3 regions of the Acidovorax sp. WCS2018Noco2-16 genome follow, and region 3 is predicted to be linked to each of the others. Evidence: riboswitches for the same ligand, from Rfam matches in the RefSeq annotation. Region 3 holds a riboswitch; each other region holds the start of a gene.
What was found. Region 3 has a riboswitch for cobalamin ahead of RQI28_RS04830 (TonB-dependent receptor domain-containing protein). Riboswitches for the same ligand answer to the same signal wherever they lie in the genome.

Region 1 (6,368 bases), 560 kb from region 3:
CAGACCGACCTGTTCCCCGCGCAGTTCAAGGTCACGCACCAGAGCAAGGTCAACTTCCTGCACAACAACGACATCGAGAACCCCTGGCACCTGCTCAGCGGGCACTTCGACCTGGCGTTCGTGGTGGTGTACCTGCTGCCGCTGCTGATCTTCGCGCTCAGCTACAACCTGTTGTCGGGCGAGAAGGAAGACGGCACCTTGCGCCTGCTGCTCTCGCAGCCTCTGGCACTGCCCACGCTCATCGCCGGCAAAATCGCCGTGCGCGCGGCGGTGCTGCTGGGGGCCGCCGTGCTGGTGCCGCTGGCCGTGCTGCTGGTGGCCCGCCCGCAGGCCCTGGCCATGCCCGGCGCCACGCTGTGGTGGGCGCTGGTGGTGGGGGCCTATGCGCTCTTCTGGTTCACGGCGGTGGTGGCGGTGAATGCCTTCGGCCGGTCTTCGGCCACCAATGCGATGGTGCTGATCATCGGCTGGGTGGTGCTGGTGCTGGTGGTGCCGGTGCTGCTGAACATCGCGGTCACGCACACCAGCCCGGCCCCCTCGCGTGCCGAACTGGCCACGCGCACCCGCGTGGTCACCGCGCAGGCCATGTCGCAGAACGCCGCACTGCTGGCCACCGACTACGAGCATGTGGACAAGCCCGACGTGCTGGTGCCCAAGGACGGCCGCCTGGCCATGAGCGGGCGGGCCATGGCCAACTACCGCATCCAGCGCAAGGTGGACGACACGCTGCAGCCAGAGCTAGATCGCTTCGACGCGCAGCAGGCCCGCCAGCAGGCGCTGGTGGCCCGCTGGGGCGCCGTGTCTCCGGCAGCGGTGGCGTACGAGGGAATCACCGCACTGGCGGGCACGGGCCACAGCCGCAACGCCTGGTTCATGGCGCAGGTCAACGCATACCACCAGGCATGGAAGGACTTCTTCTTTCCCCGCATCGACGGCGGCCTGGCCATCACCGAGGCGGACTTCGCGCACATCCCTGCCTTTGCGTGGCGCGACGAAGCGCCGGGCACCGTGCAGGCCCAGGCCGCGCGGGCCGTGCTGCAACTGCTGCTGCCCACCCTGGTGCTGCTGGGCATAGCGCTCTGGCGGCTGCGCCGCTACCGCGTGGTGTAGCGGCCAGATCCGATCACGCCTATCCATCCCAAGAAGAACCCCGAGAAGACGATCCCATGAACCGATTCAACCGATTCAACCGATTCAACCGAACCGCCGTGGCGCTGGCGGTGGCCGCTGCCACGCAGGCCAGCTGGGCCCAGACCCCAGAGCCCGAGCGCGAACTGCCCGCCGTCAACATACAGAGCGGGCAGGACCGCGACAGCCTGCAGCTGGACAACCGCAGCACCAGCGCATCGCGCTTGGGGCTCACGCTGCGGGAAACTCCCGCATCGGTGGAAATCATTTCGCAGGACGTGATGCAAGAGCGCGGCGCACGCACCTTGAGCGAAGCGTTGCGCGGCGCGGCCGGCATGGCGGGCGGTGGCACGCCCGCGGCACCCACCACGCTGTCGATGCGCGGCTTCACCAATGTGCTGTACCTGTACGACGGCGTGCGCATGTCCGGCGCGGGCGTGACCAACCGGGTGGAAGACACCTGGAATTACGAGCGCATCGAGGTGCTCAAGGGCCCGGCGTCGGTGCTGCAGGGCGACAGCGCCATCGGCGGCATCGTCAACTTCCAGACCAAGCGGCCCGACCGCGGCAACCCCGGCCGCGAAGCCCTGTTGTCTTACGGCAGCTATGGCTCGACCCGTGCCGCCGTGGGCCTGGGCGGCGCGGTGGGCGAGACCGGCGCCTACCGCATCGACTACAGCCGCAACGACTCCCGCGTGGGAACCATCGACCGCAACAGCGAGAAGCTAGAACACCTGACCACAGGCCTGTCGTTCGACGTGGCGCGCGCTACCCGGCTCGACCTTTCGTTCGACTACTCGCGCGACGAGGGCCATGCCTACTGGGGCACGCCACTCATCCCGCGCAGCCTTTCCACCGAGCCCACCAACGTGGTCAGCACGCCCGACGGGCGCGTGGTGGACCGGCGCATCGCACGCACCAACTACAACATACTGGACGACAAGAACCAGTCCGAGGCCTACTGGCTGCGCGCCCGTATCACCAGCCGCGTGACGCCTGAATGGACGCTGCGCAATGAATTGACGGCCAACAAGGTCGACCGGCTGTGGCGCAATTCCGAGAGCGCGGCGTTCACCGCCCCCGCATCCATCACGCGCGACCAGACCACCATCGCGCACGACCAGCACTACCTGTCCAACCGGCTGGATGCGTCGCACCAGGGGCGCCTTGCGGGCATGGCAAACAAGTTCGTGGTGGGCGGCGAGATCAGCAAGACAGATTTCGACAACACGCGGCGCTTTTCGAACGGCTCGGCCGCCACCGCTGCCAGCCTTCGCGTGCCGCTGTTCGACCCGGTGGTGGGCAATTACAACGACGACCCGGCCCTCATGGCCGGCGGTGGCAACCGCACCAACTTCACCTCGGATGTGCGCAGCACCTCGGTCTTTGCCGAAGATTCGCTCAAGCTCACCCCTGCCTGGACATTGGTGGGCGGCCTGCGCCATGACCGTGTGGACGTGGACCGCAGCGTGACCGACCTCAACCTCGGCACTTTCAGCGCCTTTGGCACGAAGTACTCCGCCAACTCCGCACGCCTGGGCACGGTGTTCGACCTCAGTAAAGAGTCTTCTGTCTACGCGCAGTACACCAATGCCACCATTCCGGTGGGCTCTCTCTTCTTGCTGTCGGCGGGCAACGCGAGGTTCCCACAGTCCAAGGGCAAGCAGTTGGAGGTCGGGTTCAAGCAGAGTTTTGCCACGGTGGAATGGACGGCCGCCGCCTACCACATCACCCTGGACAACGTGCTCTCGCGCGACCCGAACGACGCGAATGTCACCGTCAACAATGGCCAGCAATCCTCGCGCGGAGTGGAGTTGGCGGCCGCCTGGCGCGCCACGAAGCAGCTCACGCTGTCGGGCAACGTGGCGGCTTTGGATGCGCGCTTCGATACGCTGACCGAGGCGGGCGGGGTATCGCGCGTGGGCAACACGCCGCCCAACGTGCCCGAGCGCATCGTGAACCTGTTCGCCAACTACCGGTTCAAGGACGTCCCGGTGGATCTGTTCCTCTCGGTCAACCGCACCGGCAAGATGTACACGGACAACGCCAATCAGATCCGTATCAACGGCTACACCACGGCCGACGTGGCGGCCAGTTGGCGCGTGAGGCCCGTGTTGCTCACCTTCCGAGTGCGCAATTTGACGGACAAGCTGTATGCCAGTTATGCAGGCCGGGCCACCAGCCAGGTGCTGCTCGCTCCACAGCGCACGTTCGAGTTGTCTGCCAGGTATGACTTTTGAGCGGCCTTGCTTGACGCTGTATCCATGCCCCTAGAATCGCGCCGTTGGTGCTCGTGGCATGGTTCGCATGCTGCAGTTCAACGGGAAGCAGGGAGGCACTACCGAACAGGAAAGTGCTGCGCCTGCGCTGCCCCCGCAACGGTCAACGGATGGGTCGCCAGATAGGTGACCCGCTCCCCTTTTTCACAGCCACTGGATTGCCTTGAACAAGCACCTGGGAAGGCTCAAGGGGATTGTTCCGCCAGCCCGGATACCGGCCAACAAGTGGGTTCTGCTCCGACGGAGCAGGGCCTTTACGCTCCAATGCTGGCGGGAGGCCGGCACCGGGCCTATTTGTCTTCGATCATCGTATGAGCCACTTTCCTCGTTCCCTGCGCCTGGCCGTGTTGCCTTTCGCCCTGGCCGCTGCTTTCCCTTTGCATGCACAGAACTCAGGTACCTTGCCTGATGTCGTCGTCAAGGAATCCGCTGCGCCCAGCCCGTTGCTTGAGCAGCGCACCGACAGCGCATCGCGCCTGGGCCTCACGGTGCGCGAAACGCCCGCTTCCATCGACGTGGTGCCGCGCGAGGTGCTGGCCGAGCGCGGCCTGCGCACGGTGACCGAAGCCGCCCAGGCGGCGGTGGGCGTGCTGGCCGGAGACTTTCCGGCCGAGCCCAGCGCGTTCTCGATGCGCGGCTTTGCCAACAGCCAGATCAACACGCTCTACAACGGCATCAAGATCGGCCCGCCCAACATGACCTCGCGCGTGATGGACACGGCCAACCTGGAACGCATCGAATTCCTCAAGGGCGCGGCATCGCTGATGTCGGGCGAGGGCGCCACGGGTGGCGCGGTGAATTTCGTCACCAAGGCACCGCACCAGGGGCCGGTGCGCACCGAGGTGAACACGTCGGTGGGCTCGTTCGGCGACCGGCGCTTGTCGATGGGCTCGGGTGGCACCACGGCGTGGAAAGACCTCGACTACCGAATCGACGCCAGCGCATCGAACAGCGATGGCTTCATCGACGACACCGGCCAGCGCAACCGGCATGTGTCGGGCGGGCTCGACTGGCGCGTGCTGCCGGGGCTCAAGCTCTTCGTGGCGGGCGAGGCCAAGCGCGATGACGGCAGCAGCTACTGGGGCACGCCGCTGGTGTCGGCCGGCGCTGCGGGCGTGCAGCCGCGCGGTGGCGTGGTGTCGGGCACCTACGTGTCCGGTTTCAATGGCAGCGACCTGGGACCGGTCACCATCGACCGGCGCACGCTGCGCACCAACTACAACGTGCAGGACAACCGCAACGAAGCGCGCGAGACTTGGGCGCGCGCCGGCGGCGAGTGGCAGGCGAGCGATGCCGTGGTGTTGCGCAGCCAGTTCTGGCGCTACACCGCCGACCGCACCTGGCTCAACAACGAGATCAGCGCGTTCAACGCTTCCACCGGCCTGGTCGACCGCGAGCGCTTCTACGTCGCCCAGGACCAGACCAGCTGGGGCAACAAGACCGAATGGCAGTGGGACAGCCGTGTGGCGGGCCTGGACAACCGCGTGGTGGCCGCCTTCGAATACAGCGACATGGACCTGGACCGCCCCGGCGCGGCCAACTTTCCGGGCGACAGTGTGAGCCTGGTGGACCCGCAGCGCGGCAGCTATGGCCGGCTGACCACGCAGCTGCAGACCACGCGCATCCGCAACACCGTGCTGGCGCTGGAAGATCGCCTCAAGCTGACCCCGGCCGTGGCGCTGATCGGCGGGCTGCGGCACGAGCGCATCGCGCTGGACCGCAGTTCGGCCAACGCGGCGGGCGCTCAGCGCACGGGCTTTCCGTATGAGAAGACCTGGAACCCCACCACCGGCCGCATCGGCCTGACCTGGGAGGCGGCGCCCGGCACCACCTTTTACGGCCAGTACGGCACCGCGGCTGACGTGGCGGCCAACAACATCTTTCTGCTGGGCGCCTCCCAGCCGCTGGATCTGACCCGCACGCGCAACGCCGAGGTGGGCGTGAAGCAATCGTTCTGGCAGCAGCGCGGCGAATGGACGTTTGCGTACTACGACACCGAGCGCCGCAACGTCTATGCCGCGCAAGGCGGCCAGCAGCTGGCGCAGGCCGGCGCGCTCAAGTCGCATGGGGCAGAGGCCTCCGTGGCGCTGCGGCCTGATGCGCGCTGGAGCGTCTGGTCCAACCTGGCATTGAACCGTGCGCGCTACGACGGCTACACGCTGGCCAATGGCGCATCGTTCTCGGGCAATCAGCCGCCCAACGCTCCACGCGTGGTGGCCAACGCGGGCGTGGGGTATCGCTTTATCGCGGGCGTGCCCATGCAGCTGTCGGCGTCGGTACGGCATGTGGGCGAGCGCTTTCACAGCGACGCCAACACCGTGCGGCTGAGCGCCTACACCGCGTTCGACGCCGCCCTGTCGGTGGACGTGGCGCGCGGCGTGCAGCTCACGCTGCGCGGGCGCAACCTGGGCAACCGCGTCTACGCCGCCTGGTCCGACCCGTTCTACCCCGACCAGATCCTGCTGGGCGCACCGCGCAGCTACGAGCTGGCCCTGCGCTGGACGCTCTAGCCTTCACATGACCTTGCCTACCCCGGTGCTGCAACTGCAGGGCGCCGCCTTTCACACGGCGCAGGGGCGCGAGCTGCTCGCGCCCATAGATGCGCGTGTGCAGCCCGGCGAATGCGTGGCGCTGGTGGGGCCCAACGGTGCGGGCAAGAGCACGCTGCTGAAGCTGTTGGCCGCCCGCATTGCGCCCACGCAGGGTGCTGTGCGGCTGTTGGGGCACGACCTGGCCACCTGGCCCGCAGCAGAGCGTGCCCGCCATGTGGCGCTGCTGGGCCAGGCCGACACGGTGGACACGGGCCTGATGGTGCGCGACTACGTCGCCTTCGGCCGGCTGCCGCATCAGCACCGCGCCAGCCGCGCCGAGCATGCGCGCGCCGTGGACCAGGCCCTGCAGACCTGCGCAGCCGGTGCGCTGGCGGGGCGCGCGCTGGGCACCCTGTCGGGCGGGGAGCGC
Region 2 (6,368 bases), on a different contig from region 3:
GCGGTAGGCAGAGGTGGAATACGGCTTCACGATGCCGGTCGTGCCCAGGATGGAGATGCCGCCCAGGATGCCAAGGCGCGCATTGAGCGTTTTCTTGGCCATCTCCAGGCCCTGCGGCACGGAGATGGTGACTTCCAGCCCGGCGCGCGCCAGCAACGCATCACCCACGGCGCGCACGTTCTCTTCGATGTTCTTTCGTGGCACGGGGTTGATGGCCGGGCCGCCCACTTCCAGTCCCAGCCCGGCCATGGTGACGGTGCCCACGCCGAAGCCGCCCTGCAGCAGGAAGGCGCCTGACTGGCCTGGCAGTACGCGCACGTCGGCCGTCAAGTGGGCCTTGTCAGTGCAGTCAGGGTCGTCGCCCGCATCCTTGATGACCATGGCGTGGGCGGTCTGGCCGTCGCACTGCCCGTCCTGCACGGCAAAGCGCACCACGTCGCCGTTGGGCAGCAGGCAGTCCACCGCGTCGGGCACGCTGCCGTGCACCAGGCCCAGCACGGCGGCGCGCGCGGCGGCGGCCGAACACGCGCCGGTGGTGAAGCCGGTGCGCGTGCCGCGGCGCACGGTCTTTTCCATCATGGCGATGGCGTCCCTTGGGCTGTGGCTTTCTGGCGGGCTTCGGCCAGCGCCAGCAGCGCATGCAGCGTGGCCACCACCAGCGTGGAGCCGCCCTTGCGGCCGCGAATGACGATCCACGGCACGTCAGCCACCTGCGCCATCAGCGCCTTGGATTCGGCGGCCGAGACGAAGCCCACCGGCATGCCCACCACCAGCGCCGGGCGCACGCCCTCGTCCGTGATCAGCCGCACCAGCTCGATCAGCGCCGTGGGCGCGTTGCCGATGCCGACGACGGCACCGTGCAGCAGGCCCTGCCGGTGCGCCTTGCGCATGGCCTGCACGGCGCGCGTGGTGTCCTCCCTTTGCGCCTGGGCGATCACGTCGGCATCGCTGATGAACTGGTGCGTGCGCATGCCGAAGTGGCCCAGGCGCGGCTGCGACAGGCCCGAGCAGATCATCTCCACATCGGCCACCACGGGCGCGCCGCCGCGCAGCATGGCGGCGATGCCGGCCTCCACCGCTTGCGGGTGGAAGGCGGTCAGGCCGTTGAATTCGAAGTCGGCGTTGGCGTGGATCATGCGGCGCACGATGGGCCACTGCGCGGCCGTGTAGGGGTGCGGCCCGGCTTCGGCGTCGATGATGGCGAAGCTGTCGTGCTCGATGGCCTGGCCGGCGCGCGTGAGCTGCTCGGTGACGGTGTTGACGGTGCTCATGCGGGTGCACCTGCTGGCTGCGGCGCATGCGCATGCACCTGCACTTGCACGGGGGCGTGCGCATGGGTGTGCTCATGGCTGTGCCCATGGCCCAGGTCGTGCGCGATCTCGCGGTATTTGCAGCCGTCGCAAGGCAGCAGGCTGCCCGCCACGCCGTCCAGCAGGTCGTTCACACGGCTGTCCAGCAATTCGAAAATCTCGCGCTCCAGGCCAAAGTGCTGCGACTGGGCGAAGCGCACCTGCGGGTACTGCGCGCGCAGGTGTTCCACCTGCCGGGCTATGCGCTGCATCAGCGTGCCGGTGTAGAGGTAATACGGAAGTACCACGATCTGCCTCATGCCCAGCAGCACCTGGCGCTGCACCACGCGCTCCAGGCGTGGCCAGGTGATGCCGGTGAAGGCGATCTCGACCAGCTCGTGGTGGCCGCCTTCCTGCAGCCAGCGTGCCATCTTGGCGACGTCGCCGTTGGCCTGGCGGTCGGACGATCCCCGGCCCAGCAGCACCACGCCGGTGGTGGTGGGGTCGGGCACATCCAGCGCATTCATGCACTGGCGCAGCTGGCGCTGCAGGATTTGCAGGATGGGTTCGCACGCCGTGAGGTGCGGGCCGTACAGAAAATCGACGCCCGGGCAGTGCGCGCGCGCATGCTCGATGGCCTCGGGAATCTCCATCTTCACGTGGCCGGCGGCGTTCAGGATGAGCGGCAGCACCAGCACGCGCCGGCTGCCCTGCGCGGCCTGCAGCAGGCCGTCGTGCAGGCCGGGCGGCGCGAATTCGATGAAGCACACCTCGATGCGCCAGCCGGGCCGGCGTGCGCGCCATTGCGCCACGAAGGCGTGGATCTCGTCATTGCCCTCGGGCTCGCGCGAGCCGTGGCCGATCAGCAGGATGGTGGTGTGGTCGTTCATGGGGCGATGGGGTCTGAAGGGTCGGCGGCAGGGCCTGCCGCTGGCTGGCTGGCGCGGCGAAAGCGGTGGGTGAAACTCGCGTCGTAGAGCTTGGATTTCGCCAGCTCCTGCCATTGGCGCGCGCCCAGCGTGGGGCTGGCGATCACCATGGCCTGGCTCACGATGCCGGCGGCGCGGCAGCGCTCGCGGATGTCGGCCAGCGTGCCGCGCACGATGATTTCCTCGCCCGGCCAGCTGGCCTTGTGCACCACCAGCAGGGGCGCGCTGTCGGCCCAGCCGGCCTCGCGCAGGCCGGCCTGCACCTTGTGCAGCAGCGTGATCGACAGAAAGATGCACAGCGTGCAGTGGTGGCGGCCCAGCTCGGCCAGCGACTCGCCCGGCGGCATGGGCGTGCGGCCTTCCACGCGCGTGAAGATCACGCTCTGCGTGACCTCGGGCAGCGTGAAGCTTTCCACCGCCGCTGCGGCCGACGCCATCGCGGACGACACGCCCGGCACCACGCGCACCGGCACGCCGGCGGCGTCCAGCGGCTGCACCACCTCGATCAGCGCGCCGTACAGCGCCGGGTCGCCGGTCTGCAGGCGGATCACGGTGTCGTGCTTTTGCGCCTGCAGGATGAGCCAGGCAGCCATCTGCTCGAGCGTCATGTCCTTGCTGTCGGCAATGCTGCAGCCGGGTGGCGCCCAGCGGGTGGCGGCCTCGTTGACGAGCGAGCCCGCGAACAGAATGGCGCCGGCGCGCTCGATGAGGACGCGGCCCTTGACGGTGATGAGCTCGGGATCGCCCGGGCCGGCGCCGACGAACCAGACGGTGCCGGGCGTCATGGCGTGCACGGTGGGGGCGCAACGGCCCGCACGAAAATAACTGGCATGGGAAGAGACGACAGGAATGCAAATGCCCGGACCCCTGCCTCCCCGCAGGTTCCGTGAAATGAGCGGCGCCGCCTCAGGCCCTGAAGCCTTCGGCGACGCCGCCCCCTGTCGGCCGGTATCCGGGCTGGCGACGCTGCAGTGGGCCCTTCCCAAAAGGCGTTGAGCCTTTCAGTGGGCGTGTCTTCCACGCAGTTGATGAAGCCGGCGGTGTGCCGTCTTCGTCGCTTACCGTTGCGGGGGCAGCCCAGGTTGGGGAGCCATCCTTGGTGGACGCTCCCTCCCTGGTTCCCGTTTAACTGCTCGGCCGCAATGGCCTTGCGAGCACCAACGGGCGTGAGTATAGGGCGGTGCCGGCTTGTGTCCGGAGGTTACAAGTGTTTTTGGCCTCTAGCGCTTGATGGATAAGCGCTTGCAGCTATAAAAAGAGTAGCGTTTATGCTTGGCCGCCAACGAAAAACCCGGCCGAAGCCGGGTCTGTCGTCTGCAAGGAGCCGCTGCAGCGCGGCGGCCCCGTCGGCCGCTCAACGCGAGAGCGCGTCCTGCGTGGCCGTGTCCAGGCGCCCGGTGACCGGAATGCCCTTGTCCTTCTGGAAGTCGCGCAGCGCCTTGGTCGTGCGCGGGCCGGCCGCGCCGTCCGGCGTGCCCACGTTGTAGCCCAGCCCGCCCAGGCGTTCCTGGGCTTCGCGCATCGAGATCGAGGCACCCGCCTTGGTCTGCGAGGGCGCCGCCGCACCGTCCACGCCCAGCCGCCCGCCACCGCCCAAGCCCTGGCCCTGCACGCTTTGCGCCTTGTAGTTGCGCAGCGCCACGACCATCTGGTTGTACGCGTCCATGAAGGCGGCGGTCAGCACCTTGCCTTGCGCCGTGTTCTGGTAGCCGCCCACCGCACCCCCGGCCGAGCCGCCGAAGAGCCCGCCAAAGCCGGCGAAGTCGCTTTTGGACGCACTGCCCTCCGATGCCGAGACCTGCACGCCCGAGCGGTTGTCCACCAGGGTCAGCATGGCGCTGGCCTCGCGGGTCTTCAAACTGCCGCCGATGGCTGCGATGGCCGCACCGCGCCCGCCACCCAGCAGGCCGCCCAGGGCACCGCCGATGCCGCCGGCATCACTGTTGGAGAAGATGATTTCGGGCGACATGCCGTAGTCGGAGGCAACCATCTGGCCTTGGCCGAAGTTGCTGCCCCCGCGCATCTCGCCCGAGCCCATGAGTGCACGCTCGCGGTTCATGGCGTTCATGCCGGATGCGCTGCGCTCGACCACGATGAAGCAGTTCGATTGCTGGATCAGCAAACGCAGCAGGTTGGAGGTGGGAGGCAGCTTGTATTCGTTGCGCAGGATGGTGTACCAGCCGGCGTCCTGGTTCTCGACCAGGGAGACGGTGCCCAGGGGGCTGGAGCACTTTTGCAGCTGGGCGCTCTCGCCGGCTGCGGAGGCGCCGCCAGCGGCGCCGGTGGCGACGGTCTTGGCCTCGGGGCTGCCCATGCGCATGTTGGTGGTCTCGCAGCCGGCCAGCAGGGCCACTGCGGCGCAGGCCGTGGCCAGCAGGGTGAAGGTCTTGGTCTTCTGGGTCATGATTGGTCGGCGCCTCTCTCTTGGTGGAATAACGGTGCGTTGGAAGGACAACAAGCAGTCAGCAGAGCCCGCCACGCGGGCTGACGGCGGGGCATCATAGCGCTGCGCCTGGCAGTTCCCCGGTGGGCATGGAGACGCGGTAGAGCCACACGGGCTTGGCGCCCTCTGCGTGCAGACAGGCATCGGCCACGCGGCCTGGCACGGCGAATTCCAGGCTGGCCAGCCAGGCGCCGGGCGCCATCTCGGCATCGGCCTTGGCGGCGGCGCGTGCCATGCTCTCGGGCCGCTGGAACAGGTAGACGAGCGGGTAGGCGCCCCAGTCTGCGGCCCAGATGTCGCCCCGCCGCACGCGCGCCCAGGGGCAGCGCAGCGCGCACAGTGCCCGCAGCGGCCAGCTCCATTCCAGCCCGTGCAGCTGTGCGTCAGGGTAAGCCTGGCGTAGCGCGATGAGCCCGTCGCCCAGGCCGCAGCCAGCGTCCAGCACCCGCGCGCCGGCCGGCAGCGGCGCCAGCCCGGCCAGGCCCTGCAGCGCGCCGCGCGGTGTAGGAAAGAGCGGTGCGTCGCGCCACGCATTGAGCGGGTAGACCAGCAGCAGCAGCGCCAGCGGCACCAACCAGGCCCAGGCCGGCACACCGGTGGCCGTGCCCGTGAGCGCCAGCGACAGCGGAAAGCCCGCCGCGATCAGCCCGCGCCGCCACCAACTGCGCCCCAGCAGGCTGGCGGCCGTGCCCACGGCGCAGCCCAGCGCCAGCGCCGCGGCGGCGGGCAGCCAGCGCTGCAGTCCCACGAATGCCAGCCAGGCAGCGCCCCAAGCCAGCAGGGCGGGTAACGGCCAGGGCAGCCAGGCGAGCGTGCGGGTCATGGTGGTGCGCCCTCCGCTCCCAGGTTTGCGGCCGGGTCGTGCAGCAACTCGAGGAAATGTTCCAGTGCCGCAGAGGCCGGCCGGTCGCTGCGCACCACGCTGCCGTAGGCGGGCAGGCGGTTGCGCACCGTATAGGGCAGCACGCGCAGCAGGTCGTGGCGCTCGTAGCGCAGCGCGATGGAGGCGGGGATGACGGCCACCATCTCGCTGCGCGCGATGAGGTGGGTGGTGGTGAGGATGGAGGCGGTCTCGATCAGCCCGCCGGGCAGCGGCTGGTGGTGCAGCGCGAATTCCTGCTCCAGCACGTCGCGCATGGGGCTGCCGGCGGGTTGCAGGATCCAGGTGCAGGCCTGCAGATCGGCAAAGCGCAGGGACTTGCGCTTGGCCAGCGGATGGCCGGTGGCCACCACGACCGACAGCGCCTCTTCGTCCAGCGGCCGAAAGTGGCAGTCGCCGCCGCTGCTGCCCGGCATGCGGCCGATCACCACGTCCAGGCGGCCCTCGCGCAGCCGCTCCATCAGGCGGTTGCTGGTGTCCACCGTGATCTCCACCGTCAGCAGCGGGTAGGCGGCCTTCAGGCGCACCAGCGCGTCGCTGAGCACCTCGGGCGCGGCGGCCATGATGCAGCCGATGAAGAGCTTGCCGGCGCTGCCCAGATGCAGGGCGTCCAGCTCGCGGCGCATGGCCTCCAGGCCGCCGCGCATGCCGCGAAAGTACTGCGTCACGCAGGCGCCAGCCGCATTCACCTTCAGGCCGCGCCCTACCCTCCCGAAGAGCGGATGGCCGAGCGCGCTTTCCAGCTCGTGCAGCATTTTGGTGGCGGCGGGCTGCGTCATGCCCAGTTCGGCCGCCGCCGCGCGCAGCGTGCCGCGCGATTCGATGGC
Region 3 (6,368 bases):
GGGCGCCGAGTTGTTCCAGCGTCTGCAGGTTGGCGTCGTAGACAAAGCAGAACGCCGCATCGCCGCCGACGGCCACGGTGCGGCCGGCCAGCAGCGCAGGCGTTGCGGCAGCGTCTTCTACTGTGGAAGCAGGCGCTGCGAATGCGACGCGCCAGCGCTGCCAATCCGCCACCGTCATCTGGCCCAGCGGCGTGGCGGCCAGCGCGTCGGCGGCCGCGTCCAGCCGCTGCAGGGCGTCATGCAACTCGTGCGCGGCGACCAAGCCAAGGTGGCGCTCGGGCAACAGGCGCGGTCCGTTCTCGGCGGCCAGCGTCACGCGCGGCAACGCGCCCAGCCAGTCGGCGGCATCGGTCAGCCCCGCGCGCAGCAGGCTGGCGTGGCGTTCGGTGGCCACGCGGTTGGCCAGCACGCCGGCCCAGGGCAGGCCCGGTCGGTAGTGGCGCAGGCCATGCACGATGGCGCCCAGCGTGCCGCCCATGGCCGACGCATCGACCACGGCCAACACAGGAATGCCGAAACGCATGGCCAAATCGGCCACGGAACTCTCGCCATCGAACAGGCCCATCACGCCTTCGATGAGCAGCAGGTCGGCGTCCTGCGCGGCCTCATACAGGCGGCGGGCGCAATCAGCCGCGCCGGTCATCCACAGATCGAGCTGGTGCACGGGCGCACCGCTGGCCAGCTGGTGCCAGTGCGGGTCGAGAAAGTCAGGCCCGCATTTGAAGACGCGCACGCGCCGGCCCTGGCGGGCATGCAGGCGCGCGAGCGCAGCGGTGGCCGTGGTCTTGCCCTGGCCCGAAGCGGGTGCGGCGATGACGATGGCGGGGCAGCTCACGCTGCCCGCCACGTCTCGCGCTTCTTCTGCGTTTTCAGCGTTGTTGGCCTTGTGAGCCCCTGCCGCTTCTCTTCCCTCTTCTTGTCTCGACATCCGGTCGTCGCTCATGCGCATCGCTTGGTAATCAGGTTCAGGCTGACAGCGCCTTACTGTGGCGCCCACTTCAGCGCCACATACAGCGTGCGGCCTTCGGTGGCATAGGTGCGCGCCGTCTCATAGCGCTTGTCGCCCAGGTTGTCCACGCGGGCCAGCAGCGTGAAGTCGCGCGACACGCGGGTGCTGGCATACAGGTTGACCATTCCGTAGCCGCCCAGCACGTTGGTGTTGGCGGCTTCGTTGAAGCGGCGGCCTGAGGCCTGCACTTCGGTGCCCAGCGTCCAGCCGGCGATTTGCGTGTCGGCGCCCAGCGATGCGTGGCGCTTGGAGCGGCGTGCCAGCTGGCGGCCGGTGTCCAGATCGCGCGGGTCTTGCCAGTCGAAGGAGCCGCGCAGGTTCACGCTGGCAATGCGGTGCACGGCCGAGAGCGTGATGCCGGTGTATTCGGCACGGCCGATGCTTTCATAACAGCCGAAGTCGTCACGGCAAGTGCCCGGCGCGCCGAAGTTGATGAGGTTGCGGATGCGGTTGCGGTACGCCACCACGCCCACGCTGCTGTCGCCTTCGGTCCAGCGCAGGCCGGCTTCGATGTTGCGGCCCGATTCAGGCTGCAGCGTCGCCACGCCGTACTGGCTGAAGCGCTGGTACAGCGTGGGCGCGCGGAACGACGTGCCGCCCGACACGGTGGCGCGCCACTGCGGCGTGACCGCAAAACCATAGGCCAGGCTGCCGGTGCTCTTGCCGCCGAACTCGCTGTCGTCGTCGCGCCGCAGGTTGGCCTGAAGCGAATGCGCGCCCACCGCCACGCCGTAGCCCAACGCCAGCGCGTTCTGCGAGCGCTCGCCGCGCAGATCGGGCGTGCCCGATGCCGCGGGATTGTGCAACTCGTCCTCGCGGCGCTCCAGGGCAGCGGTGACCAGGTGGGCGCCCAGCCGCCATTCGTTCTGGAAGAGATAGTTGCGCAGCGTCGTTTCGGTCAAGTAGAAGCTGGGCGTGGTGCTGTACTGGCTGCGCGACGCGTTGGCCTGCAGACGCGTGGTGTAGGCATCACTCCAGCGTGCCACCCAGGCCAGCCCGCCGGTGCGCAGCTGGTGGTGGTTCAGGTCGTCGGTTGTACGGGTGTTGTCGTATTGCGATTCGAGGTTGCTGGCCAGGAGCGTGCCTTCGATGCGGTGGCGCGGGTCGATCTGCAGGCCGACGCGGGCGTTGCCGGAGGTACGGCGGTAGCCGTCGTCATCGGGGTTGGCGGTGGCGGTGGTGCGGGCGTTGAAGCCGTCGCTGCGCTCGTGCGAGATGCCCAGCGAATAGTCGACCATGCCGGCGCCTCCGCTCACGCCCGCCTGCGCGGTGCGCGTGCCGTGGTTGCCCAGGCCCAGTTGCACATAGGGTGCGGGCTTGCCCTCGCCCTTCTTGGTGAAGAGCTGGATCACGCCACCGATCGCGTCGGAGCCATAAACCGCGGCAGCCGGGCCGCGCAGCACTTCGATACGGTCGATTTGCGCGAGCGGAATCTGCTCCCACTGCGCACCGCCGGTGGTCTGCGAATCGACGCGCACGCCGTCGATGTACACGGCGGTAAAGCGCGATTCGGCGCCGCGCAGAAACACGCTGCTGCTGCTGCCCTGCCCGCCATTGCGCGAGACCTCCACGCCCGGCAGACGTGCCAGCAGATCGCTCACGCCCACGGCGCCGCTGCGCTCGATGGTGTCGCGGTCGACCACCGACACGTCGGCCACCAGATCAGTGAGCGGGCGCTCCACGCGGGTGGCAGTCACCACGGTGTCGCGCAGTTGCGTGGTGGTGGCGGCCTGCGCCAGCAGGGTTTGTGCAGCGGCTGGCCAGGCAGCGCCCAGCGCCAAGGGAAGCGCAGCAAGGCGCAGGAAGGAAAAGCGGTTGTTCATCAGAATGGGCACAGCAAGAATCACCCTGACCGGCCTCCCCGCCGATCGTTGGGTATCACGGCCGCCCGCGCCCATCAAAAGACGCCAGCGGCCACCGTGTTGGCCGGTATCCGGGCTGGCGGCACGCCCTCCATCGCCTTCCCAGGCGCTTGTTCAACGCGCCCAGTGGCTTGTGGATGGAGAGGGAATCGCAGGGGCGATTCGGCCGCTGACCGTTGCGGGGGCAGCGCAGGTTCAACGCATACCCGATGGGGCGCGCCTTCCTGCTTCCCGTTGAACTGCAGCATGCGAACCACGCCGCGAGCACCAACAACATGATTTTACGGCGCTTTGCCGGCACAACCCTACAATCTGGCGCTCTATGGCAAACACCTCCCCCATCGATGAAATCGCCGAGCGGGTCGAGCGGCTGCTGTCGCGGCATGCCGAGCTGCAGCGCACCAACACCTTGCTGGCGCAGCAGGTGATGAATCTGACGCAAGAACGCGATTCGCTCAAATCCCGCCTGAACGCCGCACGGACGCGGGTCGATGCCCTGCTCGAACGCCTGCCAGAGACCCCCGACATGAAAGACGCACCATGAAGCAGATCGAGGTCCGGATCCTGCAACAAAGCTACCTGCTAGCCTGCCCCGAGGGGCACGAGCCGCGACTGCTCGAGGCGGTTGAGCGCGTCGACACCGCCATGACGCGCATTCGCGACGCCGGCAAGGTGCGGGCACGCGAGCGCATTGCCGTGCTGGCTGCGCTGAATCTGGCGTTCGAAGTGTCTGACCGGGAAGCGGCGCAGCAATCGGCCGACCTGCAAGCTCCTGCCACCACGCCGGCGGCGCTGCCGCCCCCCATAGAAGTACCTGTCGAACCACGCCTCTTCGACCAGGCCGACTTGGCACTTGAAGAACGCGCCGAGCCGTCTGTGGACACACAGCAGCGCATCGACTCGCTGCTACAGCGGCTCGACCGGGCTCTAGGCGACGAGGGGCGCCTACTCTGATCTGAAGGCGCGGTCTGCCACGAGCGGCGCGCTTATCCTCCTGATCGCACCGGCATGCAAGCCCAACCGGATCGCCAACACAACCCGATGGGTTTTGCGCTTGCAGCCCACGATGCCAGGCCTACAATCGAGTGGTCTGCGGTGCTGCCGGGCTTTATATTTCCTTGAACCAATGCTCCCTGAGCACGGGCTTGGTAAATTGCCTGGTGAGCGTGATCATCTCGCGTCAGATGAACCCAACGCCTGGCTGCCCTCGCCCACCTGAACCCCCGGTTCAGGATGACGGCTCGGTGGCATTCGCAGACACCTTATTCCTCGCTTCTCCTTGCTGACCGCCTCCTAAGGGCTTCTCGATCAGGGCGGTGTCTTTGTCGCCAGCGCAGGCGACCAGACATATTCCTTGCGACTGGCAATCAATGCTCGCAGCTCTGGAGCAGGTAGCCCCGGAGCACACAAGAAACCCTGAAAGTGCTGGCAGCCCATCTGCTCCAGCGCTGCCCGCTGGGCCAGCGTCTCCACACCTTCCGCAATCACCTCGATGTGCATGGCCCGGCCCATGCTGGTGATGGCACTCACGATGGCGCGGTCGCCCTCGTCGTCGGGCAGGCCGCGCACGAACGACTGATCGATCTTCAGCTTGTGGATGGCCAGTTTCTTCAAGTAGGCCAAGCTGGAATAGCCGGTGCCGAAATCGTCGATGGCCAGGCCGGTGCCCAGACGCGCCAGCGCGATCAGGCGCTGCTCCATCTCTTGCGCATCCTGCAGCAAGATGGTTTCGGTCAGCTCAAGTTCCAGCAAGGTGGCGGGCAATCCGTGCCGCTCCAACAGTTGCGTCAGCCGGGGTACAAAGTCCGGCTGGCGAAACTCCAGCGCAGACACGTTCACAGCCACGACCAATGGCGTGCCGGACCGCATCCATCGCACGGCTTCTTGGATAGCCTCCTCCATCACCCATGCGCCCAGGGTGACGATGTAGCCGGACTCCTCGGCCAACGGAATGAAAACGCCGGGGGACACCGGCCCGAACTCGGGGCTGTTCCAGCGCACGAGTGCCTCGGCGCCCACGATGCGGCCCGAGGCCATCGAAACCTGGGGCTGGTAATGCACCGCCAACTGTCCCAGGCCCAGGGCCTGGCGCATTCCGTGTTCCATCTGCATGCGAGAAAGCAGATTGGCGTTCATCTGCGGCTGGTAGAAACCGAAATTTCCGCGGCCCCGGTCTTTCACGCGGTACATGGCGGTATCCGCCTGCTTGATCAACTCGTCGAGCGTGCTACCGTCTTGCGGGTACAGGGCCACGCCGATGCTGCACTGGATGGAAAAGCCCATGGCATCCAGCACGAAGGGGCGCAGCATGTCTTCAAGGATGCGGCGGGCCACGTTCTCGGCCACGGAGACATCACCCGCATGCAGGTAGATCACAAACTCGTCGCCACCCAGCCGGCAAAGCATGTCGGTATGCCGCAGGCACGATTGCAAGCGCTCGGCCACCAGCTTCAGCACGCGGTCGCCGAAGGGATGGCCCAGCGAGTCGTTGATGATCTTGAAGCGATCCAGATCGAGAAACAGAATGGCAAACCCGGGGCCCTGATCGCGCGTGGTGGATTCGATCGCCGCCTCGACACGGCGCGCCAGCAGCAGGCGGTTGGGCAGCCCGGTCAGCAAATCGCTGAACGCGAGTTCTTCAATGCGCTTTTGCGCCGCGCGCTCCGAAGTCAGGTCGCGCATGAAGCCAATGCTCTGCACGATGGCACCCGCATCGTCGCGCAGCGCGACCCACGACAGGTGGACAACGCACTGCGTGCCGTCGGCGCAAGGCAATGACAGATCGCCTTCCCAGAAACCTTCCCGGTCCCAGCCGGCACCCACTTCAGCCATGAGCGCAGCGCCGTTATCCTCGGCAATGAACAGCACGACTGCTGGCTGGCCGAGCCGCGACCGTGGTCCCACGCCAATCAGCTGTTCGCAGCCGGGGTTCATGCGCACCAGCACGTTGCGATGATCCGCGATGAAGATAGCGTCAAGACTCGAATCGAAAACCCTTGCCGCTAGCCGCAGTCCCGCCTGCGCCTCGGCTTGGCGGGTGATGTCGCGAAACGAAAAAACGCGTCCGATCGGCCGGCCCTGAACCAGCTGCGGCACCGACCTGCGCTCCATGAGCGCGCCGTTGCGCAACCCGATCAGATCTATGGTTTCCTGAAGCGGTTCACTGGCGATGGCAGCAAGGCGGGCGCGATAGGCTGGCGCATCGGCCACTTGCGCCTCCAGATGCGCATGCACGGCCGCATCGTCGCGCTGCACCAGCAGGTCTCGCGGCACATTCCAAAGCAATGCAAGCCGCTGATTGAAGGCCCGCACGCGGCCCTGCAGATCGCACACCATCATGCCGTCGGCGGCCGAATCCAGGGTGGCGCGCAATTCCGCCAGCAAGGTTTCAAGCTCGTGCTCGGCAGCGCTTTCGCTTGTGCGATTGACCATCGTCATCATCAGCAGCACCTCGCCGTCAGGCAGCGACACAGCCACCACGCGGCGGTCCACCGGAA

Region 1: it holds a riboswitch for cobalamin, as region 3 does, so the genes downstream of both, RQI28_RS02220 (TonB-dependent receptor domain-containing protein) here and RQI28_RS04830 (TonB-dependent receptor domain-containing protein) in region 3, are expected to answer to the same signal.
Region 2: it holds a riboswitch for cobalamin, as region 3 does, so the genes downstream of both, cobM (precorrin-4 C(11)-methyltransferase) here and RQI28_RS04830 (TonB-dependent receptor domain-containing protein) in region 3, are expected to answer to the same signal.

The regions. Positions count from the first base shown of each region.
Region 1 covers NZ_JAVTJJ010000001.1:503,240-509,607, reverse strand. Annotated here, with positions in the region: gene RQI28_RS02230 (ABC transporter permease subunit) at 1-1,110, shown strand, start outside; gene RQI28_RS02225 (TonB-dependent siderophore receptor) at 1,167-3,368, shown strand; cobalamin riboswitch at 3,397-3,645, shown strand; gene RQI28_RS02220 (TonB-dependent receptor domain-containing protein) at 3,719-5,917, shown strand; gene RQI28_RS02215 (ABC transporter ATP-binding protein) at 5,925-6,368, shown strand, end outside.
Region 2 covers NZ_JAVTJJ010000003.1:267,619-273,986, forward strand. Annotated here, with positions in the region: gene RQI28_RS10715 (cobalt-precorrin-5B (C(1))-methyltransferase) at 1-579, opposite strand, end outside; gene RQI28_RS10720 (precorrin-8X methylmutase) at 576-1,271, opposite strand; gene RQI28_RS10725 (sirohydrochlorin chelatase) at 1,268-2,179, opposite strand; gene cobM (precorrin-4 C(11)-methyltransferase) at 2,176-3,003, opposite strand; cobalamin riboswitch at 3,144-3,395, opposite strand; gene RQI28_RS10735 (peptidoglycan-binding domain-containing protein) at 3,573-4,622, opposite strand; gene RQI28_RS10740 (class I SAM-dependent methyltransferase) at 4,717-5,484, opposite strand; gene RQI28_RS10745 (LysR family transcriptional regulator) at 5,481-6,368, opposite strand, start outside.
Region 3 covers NZ_JAVTJJ010000001.1:1,060,441-1,066,808, forward strand. Annotated here, with positions in the region: gene RQI28_RS04825 (cobyrinate a,c-diamide synthase) at 1-943, opposite strand, end outside; gene RQI28_RS04830 (TonB-dependent receptor domain-containing protein) at 982-2,832, opposite strand; cobalamin riboswitch at 2,916-3,158, opposite strand; gene RQI28_RS04835 (DUF904 domain-containing protein) at 3,194-3,415, shown strand; gene RQI28_RS04840 (cell division protein ZapA) at 3,412-3,825, shown strand; gene RQI28_RS04845 (EAL domain-containing protein) at 4,180-6,368, opposite strand, start outside.